3 regions of the Cobetia sp. PDI-12MA genome follow, and region 2 is predicted to be linked to each of the others. Evidence: predicted binding sites of a transcription regulator. Region 2 holds the regulator's gene; each other region holds the start of a gene.
What was found. Region 2 encodes LexA, which represses DNA repair genes until DNA is damaged. Its sites were predicted from a motif close to TACTGTNTANNTANACAGTA; they were not measured.
Positions count from the first base shown of each region.

Region 1: a site for LexA is predicted at 1,795-1,814, ahead of recA (recombinase RecA). Genes of this name have one in related genera too.
Region 3: a site for LexA is predicted at 2,996-3,015, ahead of AC5WNI_RS07175 (LexA family protein). Genes of this name have one in related genera too.

Region 1 covers NZ_CM183351.1:3,550,816-3,555,799, reverse strand. The annotation lists gene mutS (DNA mismatch repair protein MutS) at 1-1,009, opposite strand, end outside; gene AC5WNI_RS15020 (CinA family protein) at 1,176-1,712, shown strand; gene recA (recombinase RecA) at 1,928-2,995, shown strand; gene AC5WNI_RS15010 (regulatory protein RecX) at 3,168-3,812, shown strand; gene alaS (alanine--tRNA ligase) at 4,055-4,984, shown strand, end outside.
Region 2 covers NZ_CM183351.1:996,826-1,001,809, forward strand. The annotation lists gene topA (type I DNA topoisomerase) at 1-2,305, shown strand, start outside; gene AC5WNI_RS04300 (DUF6586 family protein) at 2,305-2,784, shown strand; gene AC5WNI_RS04305 (hypothetical protein) at 3,037-3,276, shown strand; gene lexA (transcriptional repressor LexA) at 3,450-4,079, opposite strand; gene AC5WNI_RS04315 (TetR/AcrR family transcriptional regulator) at 4,620-4,984, shown strand, end outside.
Region 3 covers NZ_CM183351.1:1,660,073-1,665,056, forward strand. The annotation lists gene AC5WNI_RS07160 (TonB-dependent receptor domain-containing protein) at 1-251, shown strand, start outside; gene AC5WNI_RS07165 (NAD(P)H-dependent oxidoreductase) at 401-985, opposite strand; gene AC5WNI_RS07170 (Y-family DNA polymerase) at 1,232-2,506, opposite strand; gene AC5WNI_RS07175 (LexA family protein) at 2,515-2,976, opposite strand; gene AC5WNI_RS07180 (putative quinol monooxygenase) at 3,220-3,531, opposite strand; gene AC5WNI_RS07185 (CoA-acylating methylmalonate-semialdehyde dehydrogenase) at 3,738-4,984, opposite strand, start outside.

The sequences.
Region 1 (4,984 bases), 1.5 Mb from region 2:
AGGGGTAGTCGCCATCCAGTAGACGCTGTACCGCCGCCTGACGCTGGCCGATCTGGCGCTGATCGCGCAGCGGGCGGTTGAGCCAGCGCTTGAGCAGGCGTGAGCCCATCGCGGTCGCGGTGACGTCAAGCACGCTGGCCAGCGTGTTGTCGCCGGTGCCACCCAGGTTGGTATCGATCTCGAGGTTGCGGCGGCTGGCGGCATCGATCACCACCGAGTCATCGCGGCTTTCGACGGCCAGCGCGGTCACGTGGGGCAGGCCGGTGCGCTGGGTGTCGCGAGCATAGTCGAGCAGGGCACCGGCTGCCGTGACGGCGCGCGTCAGGTGGCTGCAGCCAAAGCCGTTGAGGTCCTGGACGCCGAACTGATCGCACAGCAGGCGCAAGGCAGTCTCGTGATCGAAGTGCCAATCGCTCTGGCGGGTCAGGCCTGGGCGCGAGGACAGGCTGGCGGGGAGGGTACGGCTTTCGCCGACCATGACTTCGGCAGGCGACAGGCGCTGGATCTCGGCCAGCAGCTCGTCATCACCATTGACCTCGAGCACGCTGAAGCGACCGGAGGAGAGCTCGAGAGCGGCCAGGCCCCAGGTCTCTCCATCACGGTGCAGCGCCACCAGCAGGTTGTCGCGGCTGGCATCCAGCAGCGCCTCATCATGCAGCGTCCCCGGCGTGACGATACGCACCACCTTGCGCTCGACAGGCCCCTTGCTGGTCGCCGGGTCACCGATCTGCTCACAGATGGCCACCGATTCGCCCATCTTGACCAGACGTGCCAGATAACCTTCGGCGCTGTGGTAGGGCACCCCTGCCATGGGGATCGGTGAACCGCCGGAGCTGCCGCGCGCCGTCAACGTGATATCGAGCAGTTGTGCTGCGCGTTTTGCGTCCTCATGAAACAGTTCATAGAAGTCGCCCATGCGATAGAACAGCAGCACGCCGGGGTGCTCGCGTTTGATCTTCATGTACTGCGTCATCATCGGCGTCATCTGGGGCGCGCTGTTCTTGGCCATGGCCATGGACTTCCTTGACTGCACTGCAATGGGAAAAAGCACACATGCGAGAACACGGCATGCGGGATGCGCGATATTCTACGGACTGGCGCGGCCGGCTCCAATGCCTGTGATGTCTCATGCTCGCTGCCCTTTTCACTTGATGACCTTTACAGGGAGAAAGTTCGTGAGCCAATTGACTGGTACGACACCCGAGGCTGCGTGCGTGAATGCTCTGGCTGAGCAGTTGCAGGCGCTGGCGATCGCGCGCGGCGTGCGCGTCACCACCGCCGAGTCGTGCACCGGGGGCGGCGTGAGTGCCGCGATCACGGCGATTGCCGGCAGCTCCAGCTATTTCGATGCGGGCTACGTGACCTATTCCAATGCCACCAAGCAGCGCCTGCTGGGGGTCAGTGAGGCATCGCTTGAAACTTTCGGCGCCGTCTCCGAGGCGGTCGTGTGCGAGATGGTGCGGGGCGCCTGTCGCGACAGCGGCGCTGAGCTGGGGGTGGCGATCAGCGGCGTGGCCGGCCCCGGCGGGGGAAGTGACGAGAAGCCCGTCGGCACCGTGTGGCTGGCGTGGGGGAGCGAGGCGCGCCAGCAGGCACGCTGCTGTCACTTTCCCGGCGACCGGCAGGCGGTGCGTGACGCCGCCGTGCGGGAGGCGTTGCAGGGCTTGATCAAGCGCGTGGAGGCCTTGCAGATCGGCACCGAAGACGCGTGAGTCCGATGCAAGCCCCGCGTTGGGGGTGCTGCCTGAAAAAGCGCACCACCGGACTGGCAGAGCGACGCAACTTGCGGCATTATACTGTCCATGTATACAGGGTTTTGCCACGGCACCTCAGCCGCTAGTCTGACGGTGTCTGCTCAGCTCTCAGTGACAGAATTCTCTATTCCAGGTGGCAGCCCGTGTGGCTCCGCCGTTCGACAGGAGGCCACATGGCAAAGGACGACAATCGTACCAAGGCGCTGAACGCGGCGCTGTCCCAGATCGAGCGCCAGTTCGGCAAGGGCGCCGTCATGCGCATGGGCGATGCCCCGCGTGTGGCCATCCCGTCGGTTTCCACCGGTTCTCTGGGGCTGGATATCGCACTCGGCATCGGCGGCCTGCCCTTCGGGCGCGTGGTCGAGATCTACGGCCCGGAATCCTCGGGCAAGACGACACTGACCCTCTCGGTCATCGCCCAGGCGCAGAAGCAGGGCAAGGTGTGTGCCTTCATCGATGCCGAGCACGCACTGGATCCGTCCTACGCCGAGAAGCTGGGCGTCAATCTGGACGAGATGCTGGTCTCCCAGCCGGACACCGGTGAGCAGGCGCTCGAGATCGTCGACATGCTGGTACGTTCCGGCGGTGTTGACGTCATCATCGTCGACTCCGTGGCAGCGCTGACGCCGCGTGCCGAGATCGAAGGCGAGATGGGCGACTCACACGTTGGCCTGCAGGCGCGTCTGATGTCCCAGGCGCTGCGCAAGGTGACCGGTCACATCAAGAACGCCAACTGCATGGTGGTGTTCATCAACCAGATCCGCATGAAGATCGGCGTGATGTTCGGCAGCCCCGAAACCACGACTGGCGGTAACGCACTGAAGTTCTACTCCAGCGTGCGTCTGGATATCCGTCGTACCGGTTCCGTGAAGTCCGGTGATGAAGTCACCGGTAACGAGACCCGCGTCAAGGTCGTCAAGAACAAGGTCGCGCCGCCGTTCCGTCAGGCCGAGTTCCAGATTCTCTACGGCAAGGGCATCTATCACGCCGGTGAGGTGATCGACCTGGGTGTGCAGTGTGGTCTGGTCGGCAAGTCAGGTGCCTGGTACAGCTATCAGGGCAGCAAGATCGGCCAGGGCAAGGCCAACTCCGCCCAGTACCTGGAAGACAATCCCGCCATCATGGAGGAGATTGAAACCCAGATCCGCGCCCAGTTGCTGGCAGCCCCGGAAGCCAAGGAAGAGTCGAAAGAGGCCGCGGCCGCCGAGAGTGAAGACGACCTGGATATCGATCTCGATTGAGGCTCGTCCAGAAGAAAGAGCAAGAGCGCCGGCCGTCAGGCTGGCGTCATCGCAGCGTGTCGTTTCCGACCCGGTGCGATGAACGCAAGGCGCCCGCCCCGATGACTCGGAGGCGGGCGCCTTGCGTTCACGTCCATCGATGTCCTTCTGCTCAACCCCGGAGAGCATGACCATGCACGATGACAGCGCTGAAATGGGCGGGCCTGAATATCAACCGCTCGACTCAGGTGCGATGACGCCGCAACGGCGTGCGCGCAATGATGCCATCGCGCGACTGGCGCGCCGCGAACATAGTCGCCGCGAGCTGCACGACTATCTCAAGGAGCGTGACTACCTGCGGGCGGTCAGCGATGACGAGTTGGCAGAGCGGCAAGCCGCGGGCGAGGAGGGCGCGCAGGCGACCTTGAGTCGCGATGAGGTCGAGCTGCTGATCGAGGAGGTGCTGGAGCGCATGGCCGAGGAGGGCCTGCAATCCGATGAGCGCTTTGCCGCCAGCTTCCTGCGGGCGCGCGTCCTGCGCGGGCAGGGGCCGAGGCGTATCCAGCAGGAGCTGCGCCAGCGTGGTATCGATAGCGAGACGCTCAATGCCGTCATGCGTGCCGCCAGTGACCCGACGCCGGATGCCTTCGGCCATGTCGAGGCGGTGGATTTCTTCGAGCTGGCGCGCGAGACGCTGGCCAGGCGCTTTTCCGGCCCCGGCGAGGGACAAAAGGAGCGCGCACGGCGCGAACGCTTTCTGCTCCAGCGCGGCTTCGACTATGAGCAGCTGCGCTATGCCATGGAGTCCGCCTGGAGTGATGAGGAGGAAGATGGCTAGCTGGCGAGCATCTGTTTGGCTCTCATGACGCGCAAACCGGCGCTTCAGGACATTTCCCCCCCTTTAGCTTGCGCGAACAGACGTTATACTAGGTCGTCTTGCGACGGCACGGGGCAGGCGCCTTCTTTCATGCTTTTCATTGCACCTCCATGCATACCCACATGGATGAATATGCAGAAACCATGCGGAAGTCATGCAGAAGACCCCCGGAGCGTCTTTACGCACATCGCTACGGAACCTCTATGAAAAGCGCAGAAATCAGAAACGCCTTCCTGACCTATTTCGAGAAGCAGGGCCATACCATCGTTCCCACCAGCTCTCTGGTGCCGAACAACGACCCGACCCTGCTGTTCACCAACGCCGGCATGGTGCCCTTCAAGGATGTCTTCCTGGGTCGTGACCCGCGTGGCTACAGCCGTGCGACCTCCGCGCAGCGCTGCGTGCGCGCCGGTGGCAAGCACAATGACCTGGACAACGTCGGTTATACCGCCCGTCACCACACCTTCTTCGAGATGCTGGGCAACTTCAGCTTCGGCGACTACTTCAAGCGTGAAGCCATCCAGTTCGCCTGGAAGTTTCTGACCGAAGAACTCGGCCTGCCGAAGGAGAAGCTTTGGGTCACCGTGCACGTCAGCGATGACGAAGCCCGTGATATCTGGTTCAACGAGGTCGGCATCGATCAGAACCGCTTCTCGCGTCTCGACGAGGACAACTTCTGGCAGATGGGCGACACCGGCCCGTGTGGCCCGTCCTCCGAGATCTTCTATGACCATGGCGAAGACGTCGCCGGTGGCCCGCCGGGCAGCCCGGACGAAGATGGCGATCGCTACATCGAGATCTGGAACCTGGTCTTCATGCAGTTCGACCGTGACGCCGAGGGTACGCTGCACCCGCTGCCCAAGCCGTCCATCGATACCGGCATGGGCCTGGAGCGTGTCGCGGCCGTGATGCAGGGCGTGCACTCCAACTACGAGATCGACCTGTTCCAGAATCTGCTGGCCGCCGCGGCCGAGATCATCGGTCACGACAACATCGCCACGCCGTCACTGCGTGTGGTGGCTGACCACATCCGCTCGTGCGCCTTCCTGATCGCCGATGGCGTGCTGCCCTCCAACGAAGGCCGTGGCTACGTGCTGCGTCGCATCATCCGTCGCGCCGTGCGTCATGGTCAC
Region 2 (4,984 bases):
GAAGGCCGACACCATCTATCTCGCGACGGATCTTGACCGCGAAGGTGAGGCGATTGCCTGGCACCTGCGCGAGACCATCGGTGGCGACGATTCGCGTTACAAGCGCGTGGTGTTCAACGAGATCACCAAGAAGGCGATCACGGCAGCCTTCGATGAGCCGGGTGAGCTGAAGATGGACCGCGTGCATGCCCAGCAGGCGCGCCGCTATCTGGATCGCGTCGTGGGCTTCATGGTCTCGCCGCTGCTGTGGGCCAAGGTCGCCCGTGGTCTGTCCGCCGGTCGTGTGCAGTCGGTCGCCGTGCGTCTGATCGTCGAGCGCGAGCGCGAGATCCGCGCCTTCATCCCCGAAGAGTTCTGGGATGTCCACGCTGAGCTGGCCGCCGCCAGTGGTGAGGCGATCCGTTTCGAGCTGGCACGTCAGGATGGCAAGGCCTTCCGTCCGACCAGCGAGAAGGAGACGATGGATCGCATCGCGGCGCTGCGCACCGCCAGACTCGCGATCACCAATCGTGAAGACAAGCCGACGCGCTCCAAGCCGAACGCGCCATTCATCACCTCCACCCTGCAGCAGGCGGCCAGTGGTCGTCTCGGCTTCTCGGTCAAGAAGACCATGATGATGGCCCAGCGTCTCTACGAGGCGGGTTACATCACCTACATGCGTACTGACTCGACCAATCTGTCGGCGGACGCGGTGGCCACGGCGCGCGACTTCATCAGCGAAGAATACGGCAGCAACTACCTTCCTGAAGCGGCCAACGTCTACTCCAGCAAGGAAGGCGCCCAGGAAGCGCACGAAGCGATTCGTCCTTCCGAAGTGTCGCGCCGTGCGACGGATCTCGTCGGCATGGAGCGTGACGCCGAGCGTCTGTATGAGCTGATCTGGCGCCAGTTCGTGGCCTGTCAGATGCTGCCGGCCGAATACCTGTCGTCCACGCTGACCATCGAAGTGGATGGCTATGAGCTGCGCGCCAAGGGCCGTGTGCTCAAGTTCGACGGCTACACGCGTGTCATGAAGCCGATGGGCAAGAAGGAAGAGGACCAGTCGCTGCCGGATCTTGCCATCGGCGAGAAGCTGGACCTGGTCGAGCTGCAGCCGCTGCAACACTTCACCAAGCCCACGGCGCGTTACACCGAGGCCAGCCTAGTCAAGGAGCTGGAAAAGCGTGGTATCGGTCGTCCGTCCACCTATGCCGCCATCATCTCCACCATCCAGGACCGTGGCTACGTGGCGCTGGAAAACCGCCGCTTCTATGCCGAGAAACTGGGCGACATCGTCACCGATCGCCTCAGCGAGTCCTTCAAGGATTTGATGGACTTCGGCTTCACGGCGCGCATGGAAGACTACCTCGATGAGGTGGCCAACGGCGGGCGCAACTGGCGCGAGCTGCTGGACACCTTCTACGCCGAGTTCAAGGCCGAGCTGGACCACGCCCAGTCCGAAGAGGGCATGCGTCCGAACCAGCCGGTGCCGACGGACATCGCCTGCCCGACCTGCGGGCGTGAGATGCAGATCCGTACCGCCTCGACCGGGGTGTTCCTGGGCTGTTCCGGCTACAACCTGCCGCCCAAGGAGCGCTGCAAGACCACCATCGATCTGCTGCCGGGCGATGAGGCCGTGGCGGCCGATGCCGGTGAAGATGCCGAGACGGATGCGCTGCGCGCCAAGCGTCGCTGCCCGATCTGTGCCACCGCGATGGACAGCTACCTGATCGATGAGCAGCGCAAGCTGCACGTCTGCGGCAATAGCCCGGACTGTGTCGGTCACGAGGTCGAGGAAGGTCAGTTCCGCATCAAGGGCTACGATGGCCCGGTGATCGAGTGCGACAAGTGCGGTTCCGACATGCAGCTCAAGACCGGGCGTTTCGGCAAGTACTTCGGCTGCACCAACGAGAATTGCAAGAATACCCGCAAGCTGCTCAAGTCCGGTGAAGTGGCGCCGCCGAAGATGGACCCGATTCCGATGCCGGAACTTGCCTGCGTCAAGGTCGAGGACCACTACGTGCTGCGCGACGGCGCCAGTGGCCTGTTCCTGGCGGCCAGCCAGTTCCCCAAGAATCGCGAGACGCGCCCGCCGCTGGTCAAGGAGCTCAAGGCGCACGCCGACGAGTTGCCGGAGAAGTATCACTTCATTCTCGAGGCCCCGGATCAGGACCCGGATGGACGTCCTGCACAGATTCGCTTCTCGCGCAAGGTCAAGGCTCAGTACGTCATGACCGATGAAGATGGCAAGGCGACCGGCTGGAAGGCGACCTACGACAACGGCCGCTGGGTCGTCGAGGACAAGCGCAAGGGAGCCAAGAGCTGATGAGCCAGCGTGCCCGTACCAATCAGCTGCTGTATCAGGCCGAGTTGCTGCTGGCCCAGTCAGCGGTCTCTGGCGACGATGAGCATGCCGTGGCGCGTCGCATGGCCGGTGAAGAGGGCGCGCTCGCCCTGCTGGAGCTGGCGCTGGCCTCATTGCTGGAAGAGTGTGCCGTGACGGCGCGCTGGCCGCAGGGGAGCTGGCGCGAGCGCCTGGCCACACCACCGACGCCCATTGCCGAGGTCGAGCAGCTGCGCAGCCTGCTGGAACGTCCTGACAGCTGGTTGTCTGAGCTGATCGCGGATGTGACCCGTCTGCATGAAGAGGGTGGCGTCGCTCGCCGCGAGGAATCGCGTTCGCGGGGTGATGGTCTGATCATCGCGGCAGCCTCGAGCGACTCGCTGGCCGAGCGTCTCAGCGCCGCCATCACGGCATTCAAGGCGCTGCTGCCGCAGCTGCGCGAGTCGAGCGTCGAGTGGTAGGTCAAGGCGCTGATATGGCGCTGCACGCTGGTGATGACTGGCGCATGGCGATCGGGTGACGTTTCGCCTTCACGGGTGCTAGACTGATCGCATTGTGGCAAGCCCTGCACTCTCCGGTACGACCATGGCTCTGGCTGTGGTCGTACTTTTTTCTGCGTCGCTGATGGCAACGCGGTGCCGGGCTTGCCAGCCGTCGCGCTGACGATTACAACGACGCCGGTATCTCACGAGGTGCCGTGCAGGAGGAATGACGTGTCCGATCCCGCCGTACTTGAAATTGTGCAAATGGAAGATGGTGAAGTGATTCTGCGCGCCGCGGAAAGCGAAGGTGAGCCGCTGCTCAGCATTCGCATTTCAGACGAGGCCGCTGATCTGCTGCGTGACAATCGTTTCGAGGTCGCGCGTGAGATGATCGACCACGCCATCACCCGGACTCGCCTCTGGGATGGCGAAGAAGACGAGGATGAGCAGTCAGAAGGCATCGTGCACTGATGCATCGCTCGCGCTTCGCGCACAAAAAACCCGCCTCGAGGCGGGTTTTTTGTGCAATGCGTACGGCTTTCCTGTTGCCCAGGGCTCTGCGAGAAAAGCTCTGCGAGAAAAGCCCTGATGGAAAAGTGCTGCTGGGCAACGCTAGGTTGCTCAAAGTGCAGCTGGTCAAGACCTCAGTGCAGGCCACCATCGCGGATGACACCTACCCCGAGGCCCTCGATCTCCAGGCTGTCCGTGCGCAGGTCGACCTTGATCGGTGAGAAGTCCTCGTTTTCGGCTTCCAGCCACACATAGTGCCCGTCACGGCGGAAGCGCTTGACGGTGACTTCATCTCCCAGGCGTGCCACCACGATCTGCCCGTCACGCACGCTGGTGGTGCGATGCACGGCCAGCAGGTCGCCTTCCAGAATTCCCACATCCTTCATCGACACGCCGCGCACACGCAGCAGGTAGTCGGCAGCCGGCGAGAAGTAGTCGCTCGGCAGCGGGCAGTGACGGTCGATATGCTCGCTGGCAAGAATCGGGCTGCCGGCGGCCACTTCCCCGATCACCGGCAGACCATCGTTGGCGCTGTCGTCGACGTCAGCCAGCGACGGCACGCGAATGCCGCGTGAGGTGCCCGGCACCATCTCGATGGCGCCCTTGCGCTTGAGGGCACGCAGATGCTCCTCGGCGGCATTCGGCGAGCGGAAGCCCAGCGCCTGGGCGATTTCGGCCCGCGTCGGCGGGTAGCCAGAGGACTTGATGGTCTTGATGATGAAGTCGAAGACATCCTGCTGGCGCGGAGTAAGCGGCTGGGTCATGGCATTGCCTTTGGCCTGGGCGGCATCTTGAGCTGACGGCACGGGGTGTGCATCCATACAACTGTCATTGTATCCAGTCATGGCAGTCATGCAAGGCATCGTGGCTTGTGTGGAGGCCTCAAAGGGCAGGTAGTCGTCGAGATATCGCTGTCTGCCGACTTGGCTTGTCGATATCCAAGGCAAGCTGTCGAGAGGGCAATCCGGTGTGGCCCTGCGGGGTGGTCTGTCACCGAGCACGGCGAGTCCTTGAATCGGAACGGTCTGCATTGAAGGAATATCAGGCTCGACTAAACCTTTGGCGTTTGAAACGCGAGAGAATTGTCAGTCGTGACATGGCGCGCTAGAATCAAAGTGTTTCAAACGAATGTTCGCCGATGGCAGGGCTCGGATGTGTCGTACTCACGTGTGTCGTGAACAAACGAGCCGATATGGTACGTGGCCTTCCGGTGTACCTGCACCACCTCATGAGAGAGTCGCCGCGCGGCGCTTGCGTCGTGACCTACGACTCCAGTCCTCTTCTACCTGACAAGGGTTCCGCCCATGGCCCAGACCGATACCGTTACCCGCATCCTCGATACTGCCGAGGTGCTGTTCGCCGAGCGTGGTTTCGCCGAGACCTCACTGCGCAACATCACCAGCAAGGCCAAGGTCAATCTGGCGGCGGTGAACTACCACTTCGGGTCCAAGAAATCGCTGATCCAGGCGGTCTTCGCGCGCTATCTCGATCCGTTCAGCGAGCGTTTCCACGCGGCGCTCGACAGTGTCGAGCAGCAATACGCCGGGCGTCAGGTGCCGCTTGAGGTCCTGCTGGAGGTGATGGCGCGTACCGTGCTGGAGGTGCCGGCCGAGCGCAACAGCCTGCGCACCTTCATGCGCCTGCTCGGGCTTGCCTACACTCAGGGTCA
Region 3 (4,984 bases), 660 kb from region 2:
GGCTGGATGCAGCCGCACGCCAGTCGCGCATTTCCGACAATGAAGAGGCGACGGCAGGCTTCGGTATCGTCGGGCTCGAGGGTGGCTACCGCGTCACGGATGCCATCGAGCTGAGTGCCGGTATCTCGAACCTGTTTGACAAGACCTACGCCTATCACGTCAATCGTTTCTATGACGATCCGTTGCAGGGCGATGTCCAGGTCACCGAGCCGGGGCGTATCTTCTGGACGCACGCCAGCTGGAGTTTCTGAGACTCGCACCCTCTCAATAGTGAGCGCTGGTCGCCGCTATTCGTTAGAACGCAAGAAGCCCGCCATCGGTCATGTCACCGGTGGCGGGCTTCTTGTATTACGAGCGGGCTCGAGTGCTTTCAGCGCTCGCAACTCATCTCTACGAGCCTTCAGGCGCGGCCGATGTGCTCGCGCAGGTGCGTGCGGTAGGCCTGGGTGTAGGCCTCCAGGTCAGGATTCTTGATCACATCAGTGGCTAGGTAGGTCGGCAAGGCCGTCATGCCGAGGAATTCCATCGCCTTGTGCACCGGGAAGTAGACGCCATCGATGCCCTTGCCCTCGAAGAAGTTGCCTTCTTCATCAAAGGCCTCAAGTGGCGCATTCCAGGTCAGTGACAGCATGTACTGGCGGCCCTGCATCAAGCCGCCAGTGCCGTAGCCCTGGGTCGGGCTGGTGCGATGACGGCCATCGCTGGCGTACAGCGCGCCGTGGCCCTCAGTCAGGATGTCATCGAGATACTTCTTCACGGTCCACGGCAGACCCATCCACCAACCTGGGGTCTGATAGATGATCAGATCCGCCCACAGCTGCTTCTCGATTTCCGCCTTGGCCTCGAAGCCTTCCTCGATGACGGTTTCACGCACGTCATGCCCCAGCTCGGCCAGCTCACCGCGCGCCAGTTCATGCAGCGTCGCGTTCAGCTCGCCATTGGAATGGGCAAAGGCCTTGCCGCCGTTGATCAGTAGAATCTTCATGCCGGGTACTCCACAACTGTTGGCTTTTCAGCAATGGCGCACAGCATGAGTGTTCGCAAGTCATTGATAAAGCGGCGCTGGCGTAAAACACCTTTGCTGTGGATGCAACAATCCGATCAGATTGCGCGCGATATCTACGCATTCACTCCCTTCATGCCTTATGCGGTATGAGCGCCCAGGAAAGGGATTGTATTGCTGATGGTTGGGACACTCGGAATTGTGCTCATAGCTTTCGGGCCAAGCCCACTAACGCAACCGCTTCAATTCCTGCCAGTTGGTGGTATAGCGGGCGCTGCGGTGGGCGCAGCGCAGTTGCCAGGCGGCGTCGGGGCGTGCGACACCCAGGCGCACGGTGCCGCGGCCCATCTTCTGATTCATGGCGTCCAGTGTCGCCATCAATTGCTGGCTGCGTTCGCGCTTGGCGATGTCTTCTTCGCTTTCCAGCAGCGAGAGCTGCTCGCGTGGTTGGTCGATGAGGTCGAGCAGCATCACGCCAGCCTTCATGAAGCGATAGCCGCGCAGGTAGATATGCTCCAGTGCCTGTTGCGCGGCGGCGAGTATCTCGCGGCTGTCATTGGTGGGGGCGGGCAGCTCGACGATGGTGCTGGGTGAGTATTGCGGCAGGTCGGGTCGGTGACGATTGCTCTTGAGGAAGACCAGCACGGCGCGTGTCAGGCTGCCTTGATGACGCAGTTTCTCGGCGCCGCGTTGGGCATGCTGGCGGATGGCGTCCCTGAGTTCATTCAAGTCACCGGTCATGCGCCCGAAGGAGCGCGAGGTCATGATGCGCTGGCGAGCCTCGTCGGCATCATTCATCTCGAAGCAGGGCGTGCCTTGCAGTTCGCGTGCGGTGCGCTCCAGCACCACGGAATAGCGCTGGCCGATGGCGCGCGGGTCGGCGCAGCGCAGGTCCCAGGCAGTGTGCAGGCCTTGCAGTGCCAGGCGTTCGACCAGACGTCGGCCCACACCCCAGACATCGCCCAGTGGCGTATCGGCCAGCAGGCGCTGGGTGCCGACCTCATCGGGTTCCAGCACGCAGACACCGCCGAATTCCGGACGCTTCTTAGCCGCGCGATTGGCCAACTTGGCCAGTGTTCGAGTTGGTGCGACCCCGACACACACGGGAATGCCGGTGAACTTGCGGACATTGCGGTGCAGGGTGCGGCTCAATGTCAGCATCGAGTTGCGATCAAAGCCATCGAAACGCACGAACATCTCATCGATGGAGTAGGGCTCGACCCCGGCGGAATATTCCTCCAGCACCTCTCGCACGCGCGCCGACATGTCGCCATACAGCTCGTAATTGGAGGAGAGCAGGTGGATGCGTCCCTCACGGACGAGTGACTGCAGCTGGAAGGCGGGGGTGCCCATCTCCACGCCCAGCGCCTTGAGTTCATTGGAGCGCGCGATCACGCAGCCGTCATTGTTGGACATCACGCCGACAGGGCGGCCCTCCAGGCGCGGGTCGAACACTCGCTCGCAGCTGGCGTAGAAGTTGTTGCAGTCGACCAATCCGATCATCGGCGTCTTCATACCGCGTATTCGTGGATGACGGAACGCACCACCCCCCAGACCTGGCATTCGAGGTCGAAGATCGCGACCGGCGGATACAGGGCATTGCCGGAGCTCAGGTAGGGGCGCTGACCGATCAGCTCATAACGCTTGACCACCACCTCACCCTCGATCAGTGCCACCACGATATGCCCGGGACGGGCATCGATGGAACGGTCTACCACCAGGGTGTCGCCCTCATAGATGCCGAAGCCTTCCATGCTGTCACCCGCCACCGTCATGAAGAAGGTCGCTGCCGGACGCTTGATCAGCCGCTCGTTGAGGTCCAGCGTGCGCCCCGCGTAATCCTCGGCCGGCGAGGGGAAGCCGGAAATGCCAGCGCGCCCCGTGATGTGAGGGTGCGGCAGTGCACAGGGCTCCGGTGCTGGATGAGGGCGAGCCAGCGAGGCGTGGGACGGTTGAGCGGCAGATACGGTCATGGGTGAGGTCTCCTTTCGATACTGTATTCATATACAGTATCGGCGCTGAGAAGCTCTCAGGCAACCGATAATCCCTGTGAGTGCTGCACATTCACGAGACGCAGATCAGATGAGGTGCACCTGTGTTCAATGGTGGACGACAGGTAAAGCTGCTAGCGGATATTGCTCGGCGGTATCTCACGAAAAAGCCCGGCCTCCAGGAGGCTGGGCTTTTTTGGGTCTTTCCCAATGCTGTTCTGTCTATCAGCCCGCCGGGCTCAGGATGCGGATATCGCCATCGGCGATCCAGTCACCGGCGTTGTCGCGGAAGCGCTGCATGTGTTCGGTCTCGCGGTGGGCCTGCAGGGCATCGTGGGATTCCCAGGCTTCTACCACGGTGATGGTGTCGGGACGTGGGTCGTTGTCCTTGTCGGCGGCGCGCTCGGAGTCCAGGCACGGATGGTAGGCGTGGCAGCCATCTTCTTCTCGCACAGTGGGCGCGACGGCGCAGAGTTCATTGAAGACATCCTGAACGTGGCCTTCTTTGGCGGTAACGGTGGCGATTACCCAGATCATCTTGGCTCCTTGTGACGGTACTGACCGTCGGTGTCATCGGGATTCTCGTGATGAGATGTCCTGACTATGTGGAGCCGTTTCTGGCCACTGCAAGGGGGCAGGGGCTGACTGTCGGGATGATCTCGCGTGGCGCGCACATGAAAGCGCCGGACAGCAGGGCTGTCCGGCGCAGTTGTTATCAAGCGATGATCTGTAATCGTGATGGATCAGGACGGGAAGGCGAACTGGGCGCTTTCACGCAGACCGGCGGAAGGCCAGCGCTGGGTGATGGTCTTGCGGCGAGTGTAGAAGCGCACCGCGTCCGGGCCGTAGGCGGACAGATCGCCGAACAGCGAGCGCTTCCAGCCACCGAAGCTGTGATAGGCAACCGGTACCGGCAGTGGCACGTTGATGCCGACCATGCCGACCTGGATGTGATCACTGAAGTAGCGGGCGGCTTCGCCATCACGGGTGTAGATGCAGGTGCCATTACCGTATTCGTGAGCATTGATCAGCTGCATGGCGGCTTCCATCGAATCGGCGCGCACGACCAGCAGCACCGGGCCGAAGATCTCTTCCTGGTAGCAGGTCATCTCCGGGGTGACGCCATCGATCAGGGTGCCGCCGACGAAGAAGCCGTTCTCGCCACCTTCGACCTGCGGATTGCGACCGTCGACCACCACCGTCGCGCCTTGCTGCTCGGCGCTGTCGATATAGCCGACCACCTTGTCGCGATGCGCTGCGGTGATCAGCGGGCCGAAATCATTGCCCTTGTCGCTGTAGATGCCGACCTTGAGGCCTTCCATCTGCTGCTTCATCTGCGCGATCAGATTGTCGGCGGCGTCATCGCCTACGGCCACCGCGACGGACAGTGCCATGCAGCGCTCACCGGAGGAGCCGAAGGCGGCGCCATTCAATGAATTGGCCACGTATTCCATGTCGGCGTCCGGCATCACGATGGCGTGGTTCTTGGCGCCACCGAGGGCCTGACAGCGCTTGCCGTTGGCCGCGGCGCGGCTGTAGATGTATTCGGCGATCGGGGTGGAGCCGACGAAGCTGACCGCCTGGATGCGCGGGTCGTCCAGCAGTGTATCGACGGCTTCCTTGTCGCCATTGACGACATTCATGACCCCGGCCGGCAGCCCGGCCTCCATCAGCAGCTCAGCGATGAACAGTGTGGAGGTCGGATCGCGCTCGGAGGGCTTGAGGACGAAGGTGTTGCCGCAGGCGATTGCCATCGGGTACATCCACAGCGGCACCATGGCCGGGAAGTTGAACGGCGTGATGCCGGCAACCACGCCCAGCGGCTGGAATTCGCTCCAGGAATCGATACCCGGGCCGGTATTGCGGCTGTGCTCGCCCTTGAGCAGTTCCGGGGCGCTGCAGGCATATTCGACATTCTCGATGCCGCGCTGCAATTCGCCCAGCGCATCATGACAGATCTTGCCGTGTTCCTGACCGATCAGACGAGCGA